Regions from separate parts of the Streptomyces sp. MMS24-W38 genome, predicted to be linked through region 1. Evidence: riboswitches for the same ligand, from Rfam matches in the RefSeq annotation. Region 1 holds a riboswitch; each other region holds the start of a gene.

Region 1 (3,457 bases):
GCGCGGCGACGATCCGCGCGGCGGCACCGACGCCGAGCGCCAGCCAGCCGACGCGCCGCGAGAGCCGTACCGCCCTTTCGATGTCCGCCACGGCCACGGGACGGCCGGCGCCGCCCAGGACGGGCCGGTGTTCGACCCGCCCGGCGTAGGACAGCGTTCCGCCGAGCCGCACGCCGAGCGCGCCCGCGAAGGACGCCTCCACGGGGCCGGCGTTGGGGCTGGGGTGCTTCGCGGCATCCGCACGCCACGCCCGGACGGCGCCCCGCGGGTCCGGCCCGGCGACCGCGGCGAGTACGGCGGTCAGCCGCGCCCCGGGCCACCCGGTGACGTCGTCGAGGCGGGCGGAGGCCCAGCCGTAGCGCCGGTACCGGGGGGACTTGTGGCCGACCATGGCGTCCAGGGTGTTGACGGCCCGGAACCCGAGCAGTCCCGGCACCCCGGCGACGGCGCCCCACACCAGGGCGCCCACCACGGCGTCGGAGGTGTTCTCGGCGACGGACTCCACCACCGCGCGGGCGATCCCGTCGGCGTCCAGCGCCTGCGGGTCCCGCCCGCACAGGTGCGGCAGCCGCGCCCGCGCCGCATCGAGGTCCCCGGCCTGAAGGGCCTGCCCGATGGTGCGGGCCTCGGCCGCCAGCGACGTCCCGCCGACGACGGCCCAGGTGGCGGCGCCGGTCAGGGCGACCGAGGCGGCGGGGGAGGACCGTACGCACCGGGTGGCAAGGCTCCCCAGGGCGACGGCCCCGCCGACGCAGACGGCGGTGTGCAACGCGCCCCGGCCGCGGTCGTCCCGCCACAGCATCCGTTCCACGGCAGCCGCGGCCCGCCCGAAAGCGGCGACCGGATGTCCCTGGCGGGGATCGCCGAGGAGCAGGTCGCCGAGGAGGCCGGCGGCGGCGCCGTACGCGAACTCGCGATCGGCACCCATGGGTTCAGCCGGTGGGGGATCCGGTGGAAACGTCCGCCCCGAGCCGGGGTGGGGCGTCGCTGGTCGACCTCGACGGGCAGCCGGGCATGGCGATATGTCCTCACTCAGGGTGTCCGCGCCCTGGTTCGACGAGACCGGCGGTGAGAGTTCCTGGCTCCCGGGGTGTTCACCCCGGTGACAGTGGCGGGACCGCGCCGGACTTCCACCGGCTTCCTCTCCTGCCGCCGCATTGGCATCGGGCAGTCCACCACGGTCCGGAAGAACCGTCAACCTGCCTTTGACCTGCGAGGCTGAAGTGTGCTGAGGCCCACAGAGGGGTTCCGGTGGGGGAACGCGAACGGGCGGTGCGGGGCGCGAAGCCCCGCACCGCCCGTCGGACGGAGACGGCTCTGATCAGGCCGTGATCAGGTCAGGATCAGGCCATGATCAGATAGATCCCGTACGCCACTGCCGCCGTGCAGGCCGCGAAGCAGGCGTAGGCGCCGGTGACCGCCAGGGCCGCGGACCGGCCCTGGGCCGCGGCCCGCTCGTGGCGGGACAGGCCGACGATGCCGAGGGTGAACAGGGCCACCAGGGCCACGGTGACCACGAGGCTGACGCCGAAGACGGAACCGAGGGCCGCCCAGTCGATCTTCATGGTGCTCTTCTTCCTTCGTACCGGGGCGCGGTCAGACGGTGGTCTTGGCGGCCGGGTCGGTGGCGGCCGGGGCCGGGATGGTGGCCGAGAGGTCTTCGGCCGGGCTGCCGGCCGGGGGCGGGGTCACCGCGGCCATGGCGGCGGTCACCACGCCGGCCGGCTCCTCGGCGGTGGCGGCCGAACCGTCGGCGGCATCGTGGTCGTTGACGTTGGTGTGGTCGACGACCTCCCGCCGGGAGATCTTCCAGATCGCCGCGCTGGAGGCGACCAGGAAGACGGCGACGACGGCGGTGCCCCAGCTGCCGGCCCGGCAGACCAGCTCGGCGATGGCCCCGACCAGGGCCGCCGCCGGCAGCGTCAGGCCCCAGGCGACGAACATCCGGGTGGCCGTCGACCAGCGGACGACACCGCCCGTGCGGCCCAGGCCCGCACCCATCACGGCACCGGAGACCGAGTGCGTGGTGGAGAGGGAGAAACCGAGGTGGGAGGAGGCCAGGATGACCGTCGCGGCGCTGGTCTGGGCGGCGAAGCCCTGCTGCGGCTGGAGGTCCGTCAGGCCCTTGCCCATCGTGCGGATGATGCGCCAGCCGCCGAGGTAGGTGCCGAGCGCGATGGCGACGCCCGCGGACACGATGACCCACAGGGGCGGGTCGGAGTCCGGGGCGAGGGTGCCGCCGGCGACCAGGGCCAGGGTGATGATGCCCATCGTCTTCTGCGCGTCGTTGGTGCCGTGGGCCAGCGAGACGAGGCCGGCGGAGGCGATCTGACCCGCCCGGTAGCCCTTCTCGGACGCCTTGCCGTCGGCCTTCTTGCCCAGACGGTAGGTCAGCCGCGTCGCGAACATCGCGGCGAGGCCGGCGACCAGCGGCGCGGCGATCGCGGGGATCAGCACCTTGGTGACCAGGGCGTCACCGTGCACCGCGCCGAAGCCCGCCGAGGCGACGGTGGCGCCGATCAGACCGCCCATCAGGGCGTGCGAGGAGCTGGACGGCAGACCGACCAGCCAGGTCAGGAGGTTCCAGAGGATCGCGCCGACCAGTGCGGCGAAGATGACCTCGGGACGGATGCCGGCCTCGTCGACGAGGCCTTTGGAGATCGTGTTGGCGACCTCCACGGAGAGGAAGGCGCCCACCAGGTTCAGTGCGGCGGACATGGCCACCGCGACCTTGGGCTTGAGGGCACCGGTCGAAATGGTTGTCGCCATCGCGTTCGCGGTGTCGTGGAAACCGTTCGTGAAATCGAACGCGAGTGCGGTTACCACCACAATCGCGAGGATCAGCGAGAAGCTTTCCATTTACCCAGGCAATCGTTCGAAGTCATTGGCGCGTTGAACGTAGGTAACCTGAGTGAACGGAAGATGAACTGGGATGGGCGTCGGGATGACCGTGATGGGTGTGGCCGCTCCGTCGGACGGTCGTACGTCCACCACGGCCCGCCCGTGGCGGTGCGGCTGAAGGGCCGTGCTCCGTCGACGGGCGTTCGCGGCCGACCGCGGAGCCGTTGAAGAGACCTTCGTCACCCGGCAGGATCACGGCATGACCGAGCAGCGACGGGACGTGAGTGACGAGGAGACGCGCGCCTGGACCGGCCTCGTCGAGGCCGCCCGCCGGACCGTCTCCGACGGGCTCGTCGTCGGCACCTCCGGAAACGTCTCGGTGCGGGTCGGCTCGACCGTGCTGGTCACACCGTCGGGAGTGCCCTACGACCGGCTGACCCCGCACGACGTGACCGGTGTCGACCTCACCGGCCGGCAGGTCCTCGGCACCCTGGTCCCGACCAGCGAGCTGCCCATGCATCTCGCGGTGTACCGCACGACCGGAGCCCGCGCCGTGGTGCACACGCACGCCGTGCACGCGACGGCGGTCTCCACGCTCGTCGACGAACTCCCGCTC
Region 2 (3,457 bases), 4.2 Mb from region 1:
TTGCGGTCGTCGGGGTTCTGGGTGCGGCGGCCGGTTTCCAGGGCCTCGTCGACGGCGGGGTTGTCGTAGTGGGGCATGTTGTTGAAGCCGTCGCCGGCGAGGGAGGAGTGCAGCAGGGTGTAGAGGCCGAAGTCGGGGTCGCCGGTGCTGCCGAAGCCGGCGAGGACGGCGTCCTTGCCCATCCGGGGTTCGATGACCTCCCAGGTGGCGCCCTCGACCTTGACGTCGATGCCTGCCTTCTTGGCGTCGGAGGCGTAGGCGAGGGCGTGGTCCTGGCGGACCTTGTCGCCGGAGGGGTAGAAGAGGGTGAAGGCGGCGCGGGCGCCGTCCTTGGCGCGGATGCCGTCCTGGCCGGCCTTCCAGCCGTCGCGGTCGAGGATCTTCTTGGCCTCGGCGAGGTCCCGGGGGCGTTCGATGTCCTTGGCGTACCAGGGGTCGTCGAGGGGCAGCGGCCCGTAGGCGGGGCGGCCGGCGCCGGCGAGGATCTTGTCGACCATGGCCTGGCGGTCCACGGCGAGGTCGAGGGCGCGGCGGATCGTGGTGTCGCCGGTGATCTTGTTCCCGGTGGGGAGGGTGACGGCGCGGAAGTCGTAGGTGGTGGCCTGGTACGTCTTGCGGGCGTCGTCGTTCTTGAAGGTGGCGGCGAGGTTGGGCGGGAGGGTCGCGCCGTCGAGGTCGCCGGAGCGCAGCCGGGTGGCGCGGACGTCGTCGTCGGCGATGATCGCCATGGTGAGCTTCTTCACCTTCGGGGCGCCGCCCCAGTAGTCCGGGTTGGCCTTGAAGGTGAGCTTCTCGCCCTTGCTCCAGCCGGTGAGGACGTACGGTCCGGTGCCGATCGGCTCGGTGTTGAAGGCGCCGGTGTTGGGGTCCTGCTCGCCGGCGACGTGCTCGGGGACGATGGGCAGGACGGTGCGGGCCGGGAAGGCGGCGTAGGGGTACTTGAGGGTGAAGACGACCTTGTCGTCGCCGTCCGCCCGGACCTCCTTGACGGCGTCGAGTTCGCTCTTGGCGGTGTTGTTGGTCTTGTCGTCGAGGACCGTTTCGTACGTGTAGACGACGTCTTCGGCGGTGAGGGATTCGCCGTCGCTGAACTTCACGCCGGGGCGCAGGGTGTAGGTGTAGGTGCGGCCGTCGTCGGCGACCTCGGGGAGCGCCTTCGCGAGGGCGGGCTCGAGTTCCAGGTCGGCGTCCCGGGCGAGCAGCCCGTCGAAGATCTTGGAGTTGCCGTCCTTGCCGTAGCCGAGGAGCGGGCTCAAGGTGTCCGGCTCGGAGCCGACCCCGATCACCACGGAGTCGGCGGACCCGCCGCCCGCGGCGCCGTCCGTGCCGCCGCCGGGCGCCGAGCACGCGGCGACCGCGGCGGCCATGGTCGCCGCGAGGGCGGCACCCTTTATTCGTCGGGTCGTCATCGAGTCTCACACCTTTGCTGCCCGGATCTCGTTGTTGCATATTAGTTGCAGCAGAGTTCTGCCCAGGACCCCCTCCCCTCATTCCCGCGCTTCGGCGGGCCGGGTCCGCGGGGCGCGAGCCGCGGAGCGCCGTCCGCGCGCCCCCGGGGACTGCTTGTCAGCGGGCCGGGACGGGGTCTAGTGTCGCCTCGCCTTGGTGAACGGGAAATCCGGTGTGATGCCGGTGCGGCCCTCGCCACTGTGATCGGGAAGTCCGGCTCCGGCCCCAGGCCCTGTCCCCTCGACAGGACCGAAAGGCAGCCACTGGGTCCACCTCGGACCCGGGAAGGCGGAGCACGGGCGGTGGTACCCGTCAGCCAGGAGACCGGCCAAGGCGCGTCAACCATCCACGAGGTGCTGGAGAGGGTCTGCTGAGCCATGCACATAGCCGAGGGTTTTCTACCGCCGGCGCACGCGGTCGCCTGGGGCGTCGCGTCGGCGCCGTTCGTCGTCCACGGAGCCCGGTCGCTCACCCGTGAGGTCAGGGAACATCCCGAGAGCACGCTGCTGCTGGGGGCGTCGGGAGCGTTCACCTTCGTTCTGTCCGCACTGAAACTTCCCTCGGTGACCGGGAGTTGCTCCCATCCCACCGGCACCGGGCTGGGCGCCATCCTGTTCCGGCCGCCGGTCATGGCGGTGCTGGGCACCATCACCCTGCTGTTCCAGGCCCTGTTGCTCGCCCACGGCGGGCTGACCACGCTCGGCGCCAACGTCTTCTCGATGGCGGTCGTCGGGCCGTGGGCGGGGTACGGGGTCTACCGGCTGGCGCGGCGGTACGGGGCGCCGCTGATGGCCGCGGTGTTCTGCGGAGCGTTCGTCGCCGACCTGTCGACGTACTGCGTGACGAGTGTGCAGTTGGCGCTCGCCTTCCCCGACCCGGGCAGCGGATTCCTGGGCGCGCTCGGCAAGTTCGGCTCCATCTTCGCCGTCACGCAGATCCCGCTCGCGGTGAGCGAGGGGCTGCTGACGGTGCTGGTGATGCGCATGCTGGTGCAGTCCAGCAAGGGCGAACTGACCCGGCTCGGGGTGCTGGTGGCCGGGATCGGGAAGAAGTCGGCGGGCGCGGGCGAGGCGGTGGCCCGATGAGCCGTGACGCGAAGATCAACTCCCTGTTGCTGCTTCTGGTGGCCGTGCTCGCCGTGGTGCCGCTGGCCCTTGGGCTCGGCGACCACAAGGAGGAGCCGTTCGCGGGCGCCGACGCGGAGGCGGAGACAGCGATCACCGAGATCGACCCGGATTACGAGCCGTGGTTCTCGCCGCTGTACGAACCGCCGTCCGGGGAGATCGAGTCGGCGCTGTTCGCCCTCCAGGCGGCGATCGGCGCGGGCGTGCTCGCGTACTACTTCGGGCTGCGGCGGGGGCGCCGGCAGGGGGCGGAACGGGCGCGAGGGGTCGGCACCGAGGCGGACGCCGAGGACGCGGCCCCCGCGGGTCCCGGGGGCTGATCCCCCGTGCTGCCGATCGACGCGGCGGCGCACAGCAGTCGCTGGCGCCGCCGTCATCCCGTGGACAAGGCCGTGCTCGGGCTGGGGCTCACCGTGCTGGCGATCTCGCTGCCGCCCTGGCCGGGAGCGGCCCTGGTGCTGCTGACCGCGCTCACGGTGCTGCTGGGCCCGGCCAGGGTGCCGGGCCGGCGACTGTGGCGTGCCTACCGGGTGCCGCTGGGCTTCTGCGTGACCGGGGCGCTCACGCTGCTGGTGCGGGTGGGCGGGCCGGGAGGGTTCGTGGCCTGGGCCGACGACGGGCCTTTGCGTGCCGGGGAGTTGCTGCTGCGCACCTCGGCGGCCTCCCTCGGGGTGCTGCTGTTCGCCTTCACCACGCCGATGTCGGATCTGCTGCCGCGCCTGGTACGGGCCGGGGTGCCCGCTCCCCTCGTCGATGTGGCGCTGGTGACGTACCGGATGAGTTTCCTGCTGCTCGACTCGGTGCGCCGGGTCCGGGAGGCGCAGGCGGCCCGGCTCGGGCACACCACCCGTGCGGCGACCTGGCGTTCGCTGGGCGGGCTCGGC
Region 3 (3,457 bases), 710 kb from region 1:
GCGGTCCTCATCGGTGGCCCGGGCCGCCGACCGTTGGTGCGGCAACCGTCCCATCGCCACGACCTCGGCGACCGTGAAATCGAATTCGGTGACCGACTCCTGGGGCAGTGCGGCCACCCGACGGGCACTTTCACGCGCACTCATGGCGTACAGGTCCTCACCGCCGAGCCGGACCGTACCGGCCGAGGGACGCAGCGCCCGGTAGACACAGCGCAACAGGGTCGATTTCCCGCTGCCGTTGGGCCCGACCAGACCGACCAGCTGCCCCTCGGCCGCCCCCAGCGTGACCTCTTCCACCAGCCGGGCACCCTCGGACTCGACGGTCAGTGCGTCGACGTCGACCCGCATCACATGCCTCCGAAGGTGTAGGAACGGCGGCGCATCAGCAGGACGAAACACGGCACGCCGATGGCCGCGGTCAGGACGCCCACCGGCAGTTCGACCGGTGCGAGCACCACGCGGGACAGGATGTCCACCCAGACCAGCAGGACGGCTCCGGCGAGCGGTGCGACGGCCAGCAGCCGCCGGTGGTCGGCGCCGACGAGCATCCGTACGGCGTGCGGAACCATCAGCCCGACGAAGCCGATCGCCCCACTCACCGCCACCACCGCCCCCGTGACGGCCGCGGAGACCAGGAACAGCTCCTTGCGCAGCCTCCCCGGGTCCACCCCCAGCGCGGCGGCCGTCTCGTCGCCCATGGCCAGGGCGTTCAGACGGCGCGCCGACCACGCGAGGTGGACGAGGCCGCCGAGCACCGCCCCCGCGGCGATCGGAACGGAGGCCCAATCGGCGCCGCCGAGGCTGCCGAGCAGCCACATCATCGCGGAACGAGCCGCCTCACCGCGCTCGGCCGCGAACACCATGAACGTGGTGACGGCCGAGAAACCGTAGAACATCGCGGTGCCCGTCAGAACAAGTCGCAGCGGGCTCAGGCCGCGAGGGGTACGGGCGATCGCGTACACCAGCACCATGGCCACAAGCGCGGAGAGGAACGCCGCCGTGGACAGGGCCCAGACGCCGAGCGCGCCGAAGGCTCCGAAGATGAGCACGGCGTTGGCACCCACGGCCGCACCCGAGGAGATGCCCAGCACGTACGGGTCGGCGAGCGCGTTGCGGACCATGGCCTGCACCGCGACGCCGATGGCCGACAGCCCGGCCCCGACGATCGCGGCCAGCACGGCCCGGGGAAAGCGCAGCTCCCAGACGATGGTGTACGCCGGCACCTGGCCGGGGGTTATGGACCCGCCCGTCGACCCGGCCCACAGATGGTGCAGCACCTCGCCCCAGGAGATCCCCGACGCCCCGATCCCCACCCCGCAGACGAGGGACACGGGCAGAGCGGCGCCCAGGCCGATCAGGAGAAGGGGCAGTGGAACGCGCCGGGGGGACGCGACCCCGGCTCCGGTACGGGGCGTGTGCGCGGGCTTGGCAGGTTCGGTTTCGAGGGTGGTGGCCACGGGCGGGTCGCTTTCGCCTCAGGCCGTGCCCCTGCGCAACAGAAGGAGCGGCCCCGGGCGCGGGGCGCCCTGCGCAGCACCTCTTCGCAGTCCACGGCGATTGACAGGAGCCTTCGCACCGCGGGTGATCGGGCTTGCGGGACCTCGGACGGGCTCCGCCTACCGTTGCGGGTCAGCGCCGGAATTCGACCGGACTTCCCCCGCGGGGCACGTGCAGCTTAGCCTGCCCACCAGGACACCCCCGCCGGTGGTGGCGGAGATCACCTTCCGCCGGGGTGGCCTGGAACTCTCACCGGACTTCTGTATCTGTCCTGGTCAACGGCCTGGCGGTGGGGAGTGCCGCTACAGGATCCCCGGCAGGGTCGAGCTGGTTCCGCGGTGCCGGGGTGCGCAGGACGTCGAACTCGTTGCCCTCGGGGTCGGCCGTGACCACCCAGCTCCGGTCTGAGCCCTGGCCCACGCCCACCTTGGCGGCGCCGAGGCCGAGCAGCCTGGTCACCTCGTCCTCGGTGCTGCCGTCGATCGGGCTGACGTCGAGGTGCAACCGGTTCTTCACGGTCTTGCCCTCGGGCACCCGGATGAACAGCGGGGTGGGCGGCATCTGGCGGGCGCGAACATCCTGGACGGTCGGCGCCCAGGAGCCGATCCCGACCTCGCCCTCGCTCCGGTCGATCACCTCGAAGTCCAGGACCTCGCACCAGAAGGCCGCGAGCCTCTCCGGATCGTGGCAGTCAACGGCCGGCTCGGTGAACCTACTTGTCATGACTCTCCCAGTCGGTGCTGTCGTCTGTTCACGACCGCTCAGGCTGGCCAAGAGGTGAGCGCGGCGTCTGGTCGCAGCCATTCGTCGAGGGCTGCTGCCAACCGGGAAGCAGCAGCCTGACGACTCCCCGAACGCTCTGTCCCACGGCCCGGCCAGGCGATAGAGTCCGGATGTGCGTTGATCTTCCGGGCGGCGGCCATGTGCAGCCGCAGACGGTGCCGGGCGCCTCCCGTACCAGGGGCCGCCCCAGCAGGCATACCCGTCATCACCTCACCGGAGATCCACCCCATGACTGCTCAGCAGCCTCTCGCCCACGACGCGTTCGTCGAACTCGCCGCCGCTGATCCAGCAGTCGTCGGCCTCGTCCTCAAAGGTTCCCGAGCCCACGACGGCATGATCACAGCACACTCCGACCACGACCTTTACGTGGTCATCGCCGATGACGCCACGACCGATCTCACCCGGTTCACGGGCCACCGCACCGCCCTGCTCGACCTCGTCATCGTCTCCCTCACCGAGTTCCGTGCAGCCGGGATGCCCGGTTCTGAACGCTACGGCCTCGCCCGTGCCCAGGTCCTGCTCGACCGGCTCGACGGAGGCATCGCCCGAATCCTCGCCGACAAGGCTCGGCTGCGTGCCGATGAGGCGTTCCAGGACTCCAGCGGCTGGCTCGACGCCTATGCCAACTCTCTCTACCGCTCCGTCAAGAACCACCGGGACGGCCAGGTTCTCGCCGCTCGCCTCGATGCCGCCGACAGCACTCGGTTTCTGCTGGAGCTGCTCTTCGCTCTCGACCGTCGCCCCCGCCCCTACAACAAGTACCTGGAGTGGGAGCTCGCCCGACACCCACTGCCGGGCTGGGACAGTGACATGCTGCTCCGTGCCGTGGACCGCGTCTCGGCGACAGGCGACGTACCCCTGCAGCGGCACCTGTTCACCCTGGTCGAGGCGGCGGCCCGAGAGGCCGGACACGGCGAGGTGCTGGACGCGTGGGGCGAGGACCTTGAGCTCATGCGACCGCGATAAAGGAACGAAGAGACTCCCTGCCGAGGTAGGTGTGTTCCGCCCGTGGCTCAGGCACGGGGAGTCCGGCAGGTCGAGCGTGAGCTGGAGCTGGAGGCGGGCGCGTGGGAACACATGGTGGAACTCGATCCTGGCTCCGCTGCTCGTCGGCTGGTCGCTGAGGGCGATGGGCGCCCGGGACCGGCTCATCCCCCGCGCCCCTGCGCGTCCGCCG
Region 4 (3,457 bases), 3.4 Mb from region 1:
ATCTACGCGGCCGGCGCGGCAGGCTTCTTCGCGGTGCCGTACACGGTCCTCGTGTACCCACTGATCTTCACCTTCCTGCCCCGGCTGTGGTCGGTTTCGCACAAGCACGGCTATGTGACGACGTCCGACTTCGTGCGCGGGCGGTTCGGCTCCAAGGGGCTGTCGCTGGCGGTGGCGCTCACCGGCATCCTGGCGACGATGCCGTACATCGCGCTCCAACTGGTCGGCATCCAGGCGGTGCTGGACGTGATGGGGGTCGGCGGCGGGGAGAGCACCCACTGGTTCGTCAAGGACCTGCCGCTGCTGATCGCCTTCGGTGTGCTGGCGGCGTACACGTACTCGTCGGGTCTGCGGGCCCCCGCGCTGATCGCGTTCGTGAAGGACACGCTGATCTATCTCGTGATCGCGGTGGCGATCATCTACATCCCGATCAAGTTGGGCGGCTTCGACGCCGTCTTCGCCAAGGCGAGCGAGGCGTACAGCGAGACCAACCCGGCCACGGGCGCGCCGCGCGGTTCGCTGGTGCCGGGCGAGGCGGGGCAGTGGACTTACGCCACGCTGGCGTTGGGCTCGGCGCTCGCGCTGTTCATGTACCCGCACTCGATCACCGCGACGCTGTCCTCGCGCAGCCGTGAGGTGATCCGCCGCAACACCACGCTCCTGCCGCTGTACTCACTGATGCTGGGCCTGCTGGCGCTGCTCGGTTTCATGGCGATCGCGGCCGGGGTCGATGTCAGCAACGGGCAGCTGGCGATCCCGCAGTTGTTCGAGAACATGTTCCCGGACTGGTTCGCCGGTGTGGCCTTCGCGGCGATCGGCATCGGTGCGCTGGTGCCGGCAGCGATCATGTCGATCGCGGCCGCGAACCTGTTCACCCGCAACATCTACAAGGACTTCCTCAAGCCCGACGCGACACCGGCGCAGGAGACCAAGGTCTCCAAGGTGGTCTCGCTGCTGGTGAAGGTGGGTGCGCTGGTCTTCGTTCTCACCATGGACAAGACGGTCGCCATCAACTTCCAGCTGCTCGGCGGCATCTGGATCCTGCAGACCTTCCCCGCCCTGGTGGGCGGCCTGTTCACCCGCTGGTTCCACCGCTGGGCGCTGCTCGGCGGCTGGGCGGTCGGCATGATCTACGGCACGGTCGCGGCGTACGGGGTGGCCTCGCCGACGCAGAAGCACTTCGGCGGTTCGTCGGACGCGATCCCGGGCATCGGCGAGATCGGCTACATCGGTCTCACCGCGTTCGTGCTCAACGCCCTGGTGACGATCGCCCTGACGTTCGCCCTGAGGGCGGCCAAGGCCCCCGAGGGCATCGACGAGACCCGGCCGCAGGACTACACGGCGGACGCGGGCGACCCGGGTGTCAGCACGGAGCTGCCCCTGGACACGGCGGAGAGCAAGCACTGACGCCGTACAGGCGCGCTCGGGCAGCGTGCCGCCGGAGAAAAATCGGCGGCCCGCTGCCCCGCTCGTCGGGCACACTCGCACCATGGACACCATGATCCGGCCGGTGCAGCCCGACGAGTACAAGACGCTGGGTGAGATCACCGCGCAGGCCTATCTGGAGGACGGTCTGCTCGACTTCGGGGAGAACGACCCGTACCTCGGTGAGCTCAGGGACGTCGCCAAGCGGGCCGCCGCCGCCGAGGTGCTGGTCGCCGTGAACGGCGGCCAGGTGATCGGTGGAGTGACGTTCGTTCCGGACGGCGGGCCCATGGCCGACCTGGCCGGGCCCGGCGAGGCCGAGATCCGGATGCTCGTGGTCGCCCGTGCGGCCCGGGGCCGCGGAGTGGGGGAGGCCCTCGTCCGCACCTGTGTCGACCGGGCGCGGGCCGCGCAGGGGTGTGTGGGGGTCGTGCTGTCGACCCAGCGGATGATGCACTCCGCCCACCGCATCTACGAACGTCTCGGCTTCGCCCGCACCCCCGAGCGGGACTGGAACCCGGTTCCGCACCTGGACGACATCAACCTTCTCTCCTACACGTTGGCGTTCTGACCCCACCGCGACACAAGATATGGGTCCGCTGGCGGCACACGGCACAAGATGTATGCTCATACTTGCTGTCGCCGCAGGGGAATCCGGTGTGAATCCGGAACTGTCCCGCAACGGTGTACTTGTGCGTGTCCGCGTTTTCTGCGTTTTCCGCGTTTTCCGCGTTCCCGCACGGGCTTCAGTCCGAGGACCTGCCGACAGTGCGCCCGGCCGTCCGGTCCGGGTGCCTGACGTCCGGGCCTCGTGGAATGGGCCGGTGGACGCGAGGTGCGTGCGCGCGCCCGTGTGCTGCCCCCTGCCCTCGACGAGGCCCCGTGCCGAGCGAGGGAGAGCCCCACGTGACCATCGCGCCAGCCGATCCGGCTTCAGCGGTCGACGTGACCGACATGAGCGACGTGAGCGACGGCCCCGGTGCCGCGCTGCTGCGGACCCTGACCGAGCTGACCGCCGACCTCCAGGGCGCCGACCCCGGCCGGGTCGCCGCCGCCGCGCTGCGCGGCCGGTCCGCCCATGCGGACGAGACCGAGCTGCGGGAGCTGGCCACCGAGGCGGCGGCCGGGCTCATCTCCGAGGACCCCGCCTACTCCCGGCTCGCCGCACGACTGCTGACGCTCGGCATCCGTGCCGAGGCCGCCTCGCAGGGTGTCACGTCGTTCACCTCCTCGATCTCGACGGGACACCGCGAGGGCCTCGTCGCGGACCGGACCGCCGAGTTCGTCGTGCTGCACGCGGCCCGTCTCGACGCGCTGATCGACCCCGGCGCGGACGATCGTTTCGGCTACTTCGGCCTGCGCACCCTGCACAGCCGCTATCTGCTGCGGCATCCGGTCACCCGCAAGGTCGTCGAGACACCGCAGCACTTCCTGCTGCGGGTCGCCGCCGGTCTCGCCGAGAACGGCGCCCCCCGCTCGGTGGACGAAGTCGCCGCGCTGTACGGCCTGATGAGCCGCCTGGAGTACCTTCCCTCCTCCCCCACCCTGTTCAACTCCGGTACCCGACACCCCCAGATGTCGTCCTGCTACCTCCTCGACTCCCCCAAGGACGAGCTGGACTCCCTCTACGACCGCTACCACCAGGTGGCCCGCCTCTCCAAGCACGCCGGCGGCATCGGCCTGTCCTACTCCCGCGTCCGCTCGCGCGGTTCGCTGATCCGAGGCACCAACGGGCACTCAGGCGGCATCGTCCCGTTCCTGAAGACCCTGGACTCCTCGGTCGCCGCCGTGAACCAGGGCGGCCGGCGCAAGGGCGCGGCGGCTGTCTACCTGGAGACCTGGCACCCGGACGTCGAGGAGTTCCTGGAGCTGCGCGACAACACCGGTGAGGACGCCCGCCGCACGCACAACCTGAACCTCGCACACTGGGTGCCGGACGAGTTCATGCGCCGGGTCAGCGCCGACGCGCCGTGGTCGCTGTTCTCCCCGTCCGACGTCCCGGACCTGGTCGACCTGTGGGGCGAGGAGTTCG

Evidence for each region. A riboswitch is a leader RNA that binds a small molecule or an ion and turns the genes downstream of it on or off. The one in region 1 is predicted to bind cobalamin.
Region 2: linked by a shared signal. The riboswitch ahead of AC6F7H_RS03700 (energy-coupling factor ABC transporter permease) and the one ahead of AC6F7H_RS23050 (cobalamin biosynthesis protein) in region 1 are both predicted to bind cobalamin.
Region 3: linked by a shared signal. The riboswitch ahead of AC6F7H_RS26300 (FecCD family ABC transporter permease) and the one ahead of AC6F7H_RS23050 (cobalamin biosynthesis protein) in region 1 are both predicted to bind cobalamin.
Region 4: linked by a shared signal. The riboswitch ahead of AC6F7H_RS07210 (ribonucleoside-diphosphate reductase subunit alpha) and the one ahead of AC6F7H_RS23050 (cobalamin biosynthesis protein) in region 1 are both predicted to bind cobalamin.

What each region holds. Positions count from the first base shown of each region.
Region 1 covers NZ_JCBCPP010000001.1:5,292,327-5,295,783, forward strand. Annotated here, with positions in the region: gene AC6F7H_RS23050 (cobalamin biosynthesis protein) at 1-928, opposite strand, end outside; cobalamin riboswitch at 1,054-1,192, opposite strand; gene AC6F7H_RS23055 (hypothetical protein) at 1,344-1,565, opposite strand; gene AC6F7H_RS23060 (inorganic phosphate transporter) at 1,597-2,859, opposite strand; gene AC6F7H_RS23065 (class II aldolase/adducin family protein) at 3,101-3,457, shown strand, end outside.
Region 2 covers NZ_JCBCPP010000001.1:1,071,342-1,074,798, forward strand. Annotated here, with positions in the region: gene AC6F7H_RS03695 (ABC transporter substrate-binding protein) at 1-1,409, opposite strand, end outside; cobalamin riboswitch at 1,587-1,796, shown strand; gene AC6F7H_RS03700 (energy-coupling factor ABC transporter permease) at 1,827-2,534, shown strand; gene AC6F7H_RS03705 (energy-coupling factor ABC transporter substrate-binding protein) at 2,531-2,893, shown strand; gene cbiQ (cobalt ECF transporter T component CbiQ) at 2,900-3,457, shown strand, end outside.
Region 3 covers NZ_JCBCPP010000001.1:5,998,453-6,001,909, reverse strand. Annotated here, with positions in the region: gene AC6F7H_RS26305 (ABC transporter ATP-binding protein) at 1-348, opposite strand, end outside; gene AC6F7H_RS26300 (FecCD family ABC transporter permease) at 348-1,457, opposite strand; cobalamin riboswitch at 1,560-1,680, opposite strand; gene AC6F7H_RS26295 (VOC family protein) at 1,747-2,220, opposite strand; gene AC6F7H_RS26290 (hypothetical protein) at 2,509-3,246, shown strand.
Region 4 covers NZ_JCBCPP010000001.1:1,874,736-1,878,192, forward strand. Annotated here, with positions in the region: gene mctP (monocarboxylate uptake permease MctP) at 1-1,407, shown strand, start outside; gene AC6F7H_RS07205 (GNAT family N-acetyltransferase) at 1,490-1,996, shown strand; cobalamin riboswitch at 2,012-2,206, shown strand; gene AC6F7H_RS07210 (ribonucleoside-diphosphate reductase subunit alpha) at 2,332-3,457, shown strand, end outside.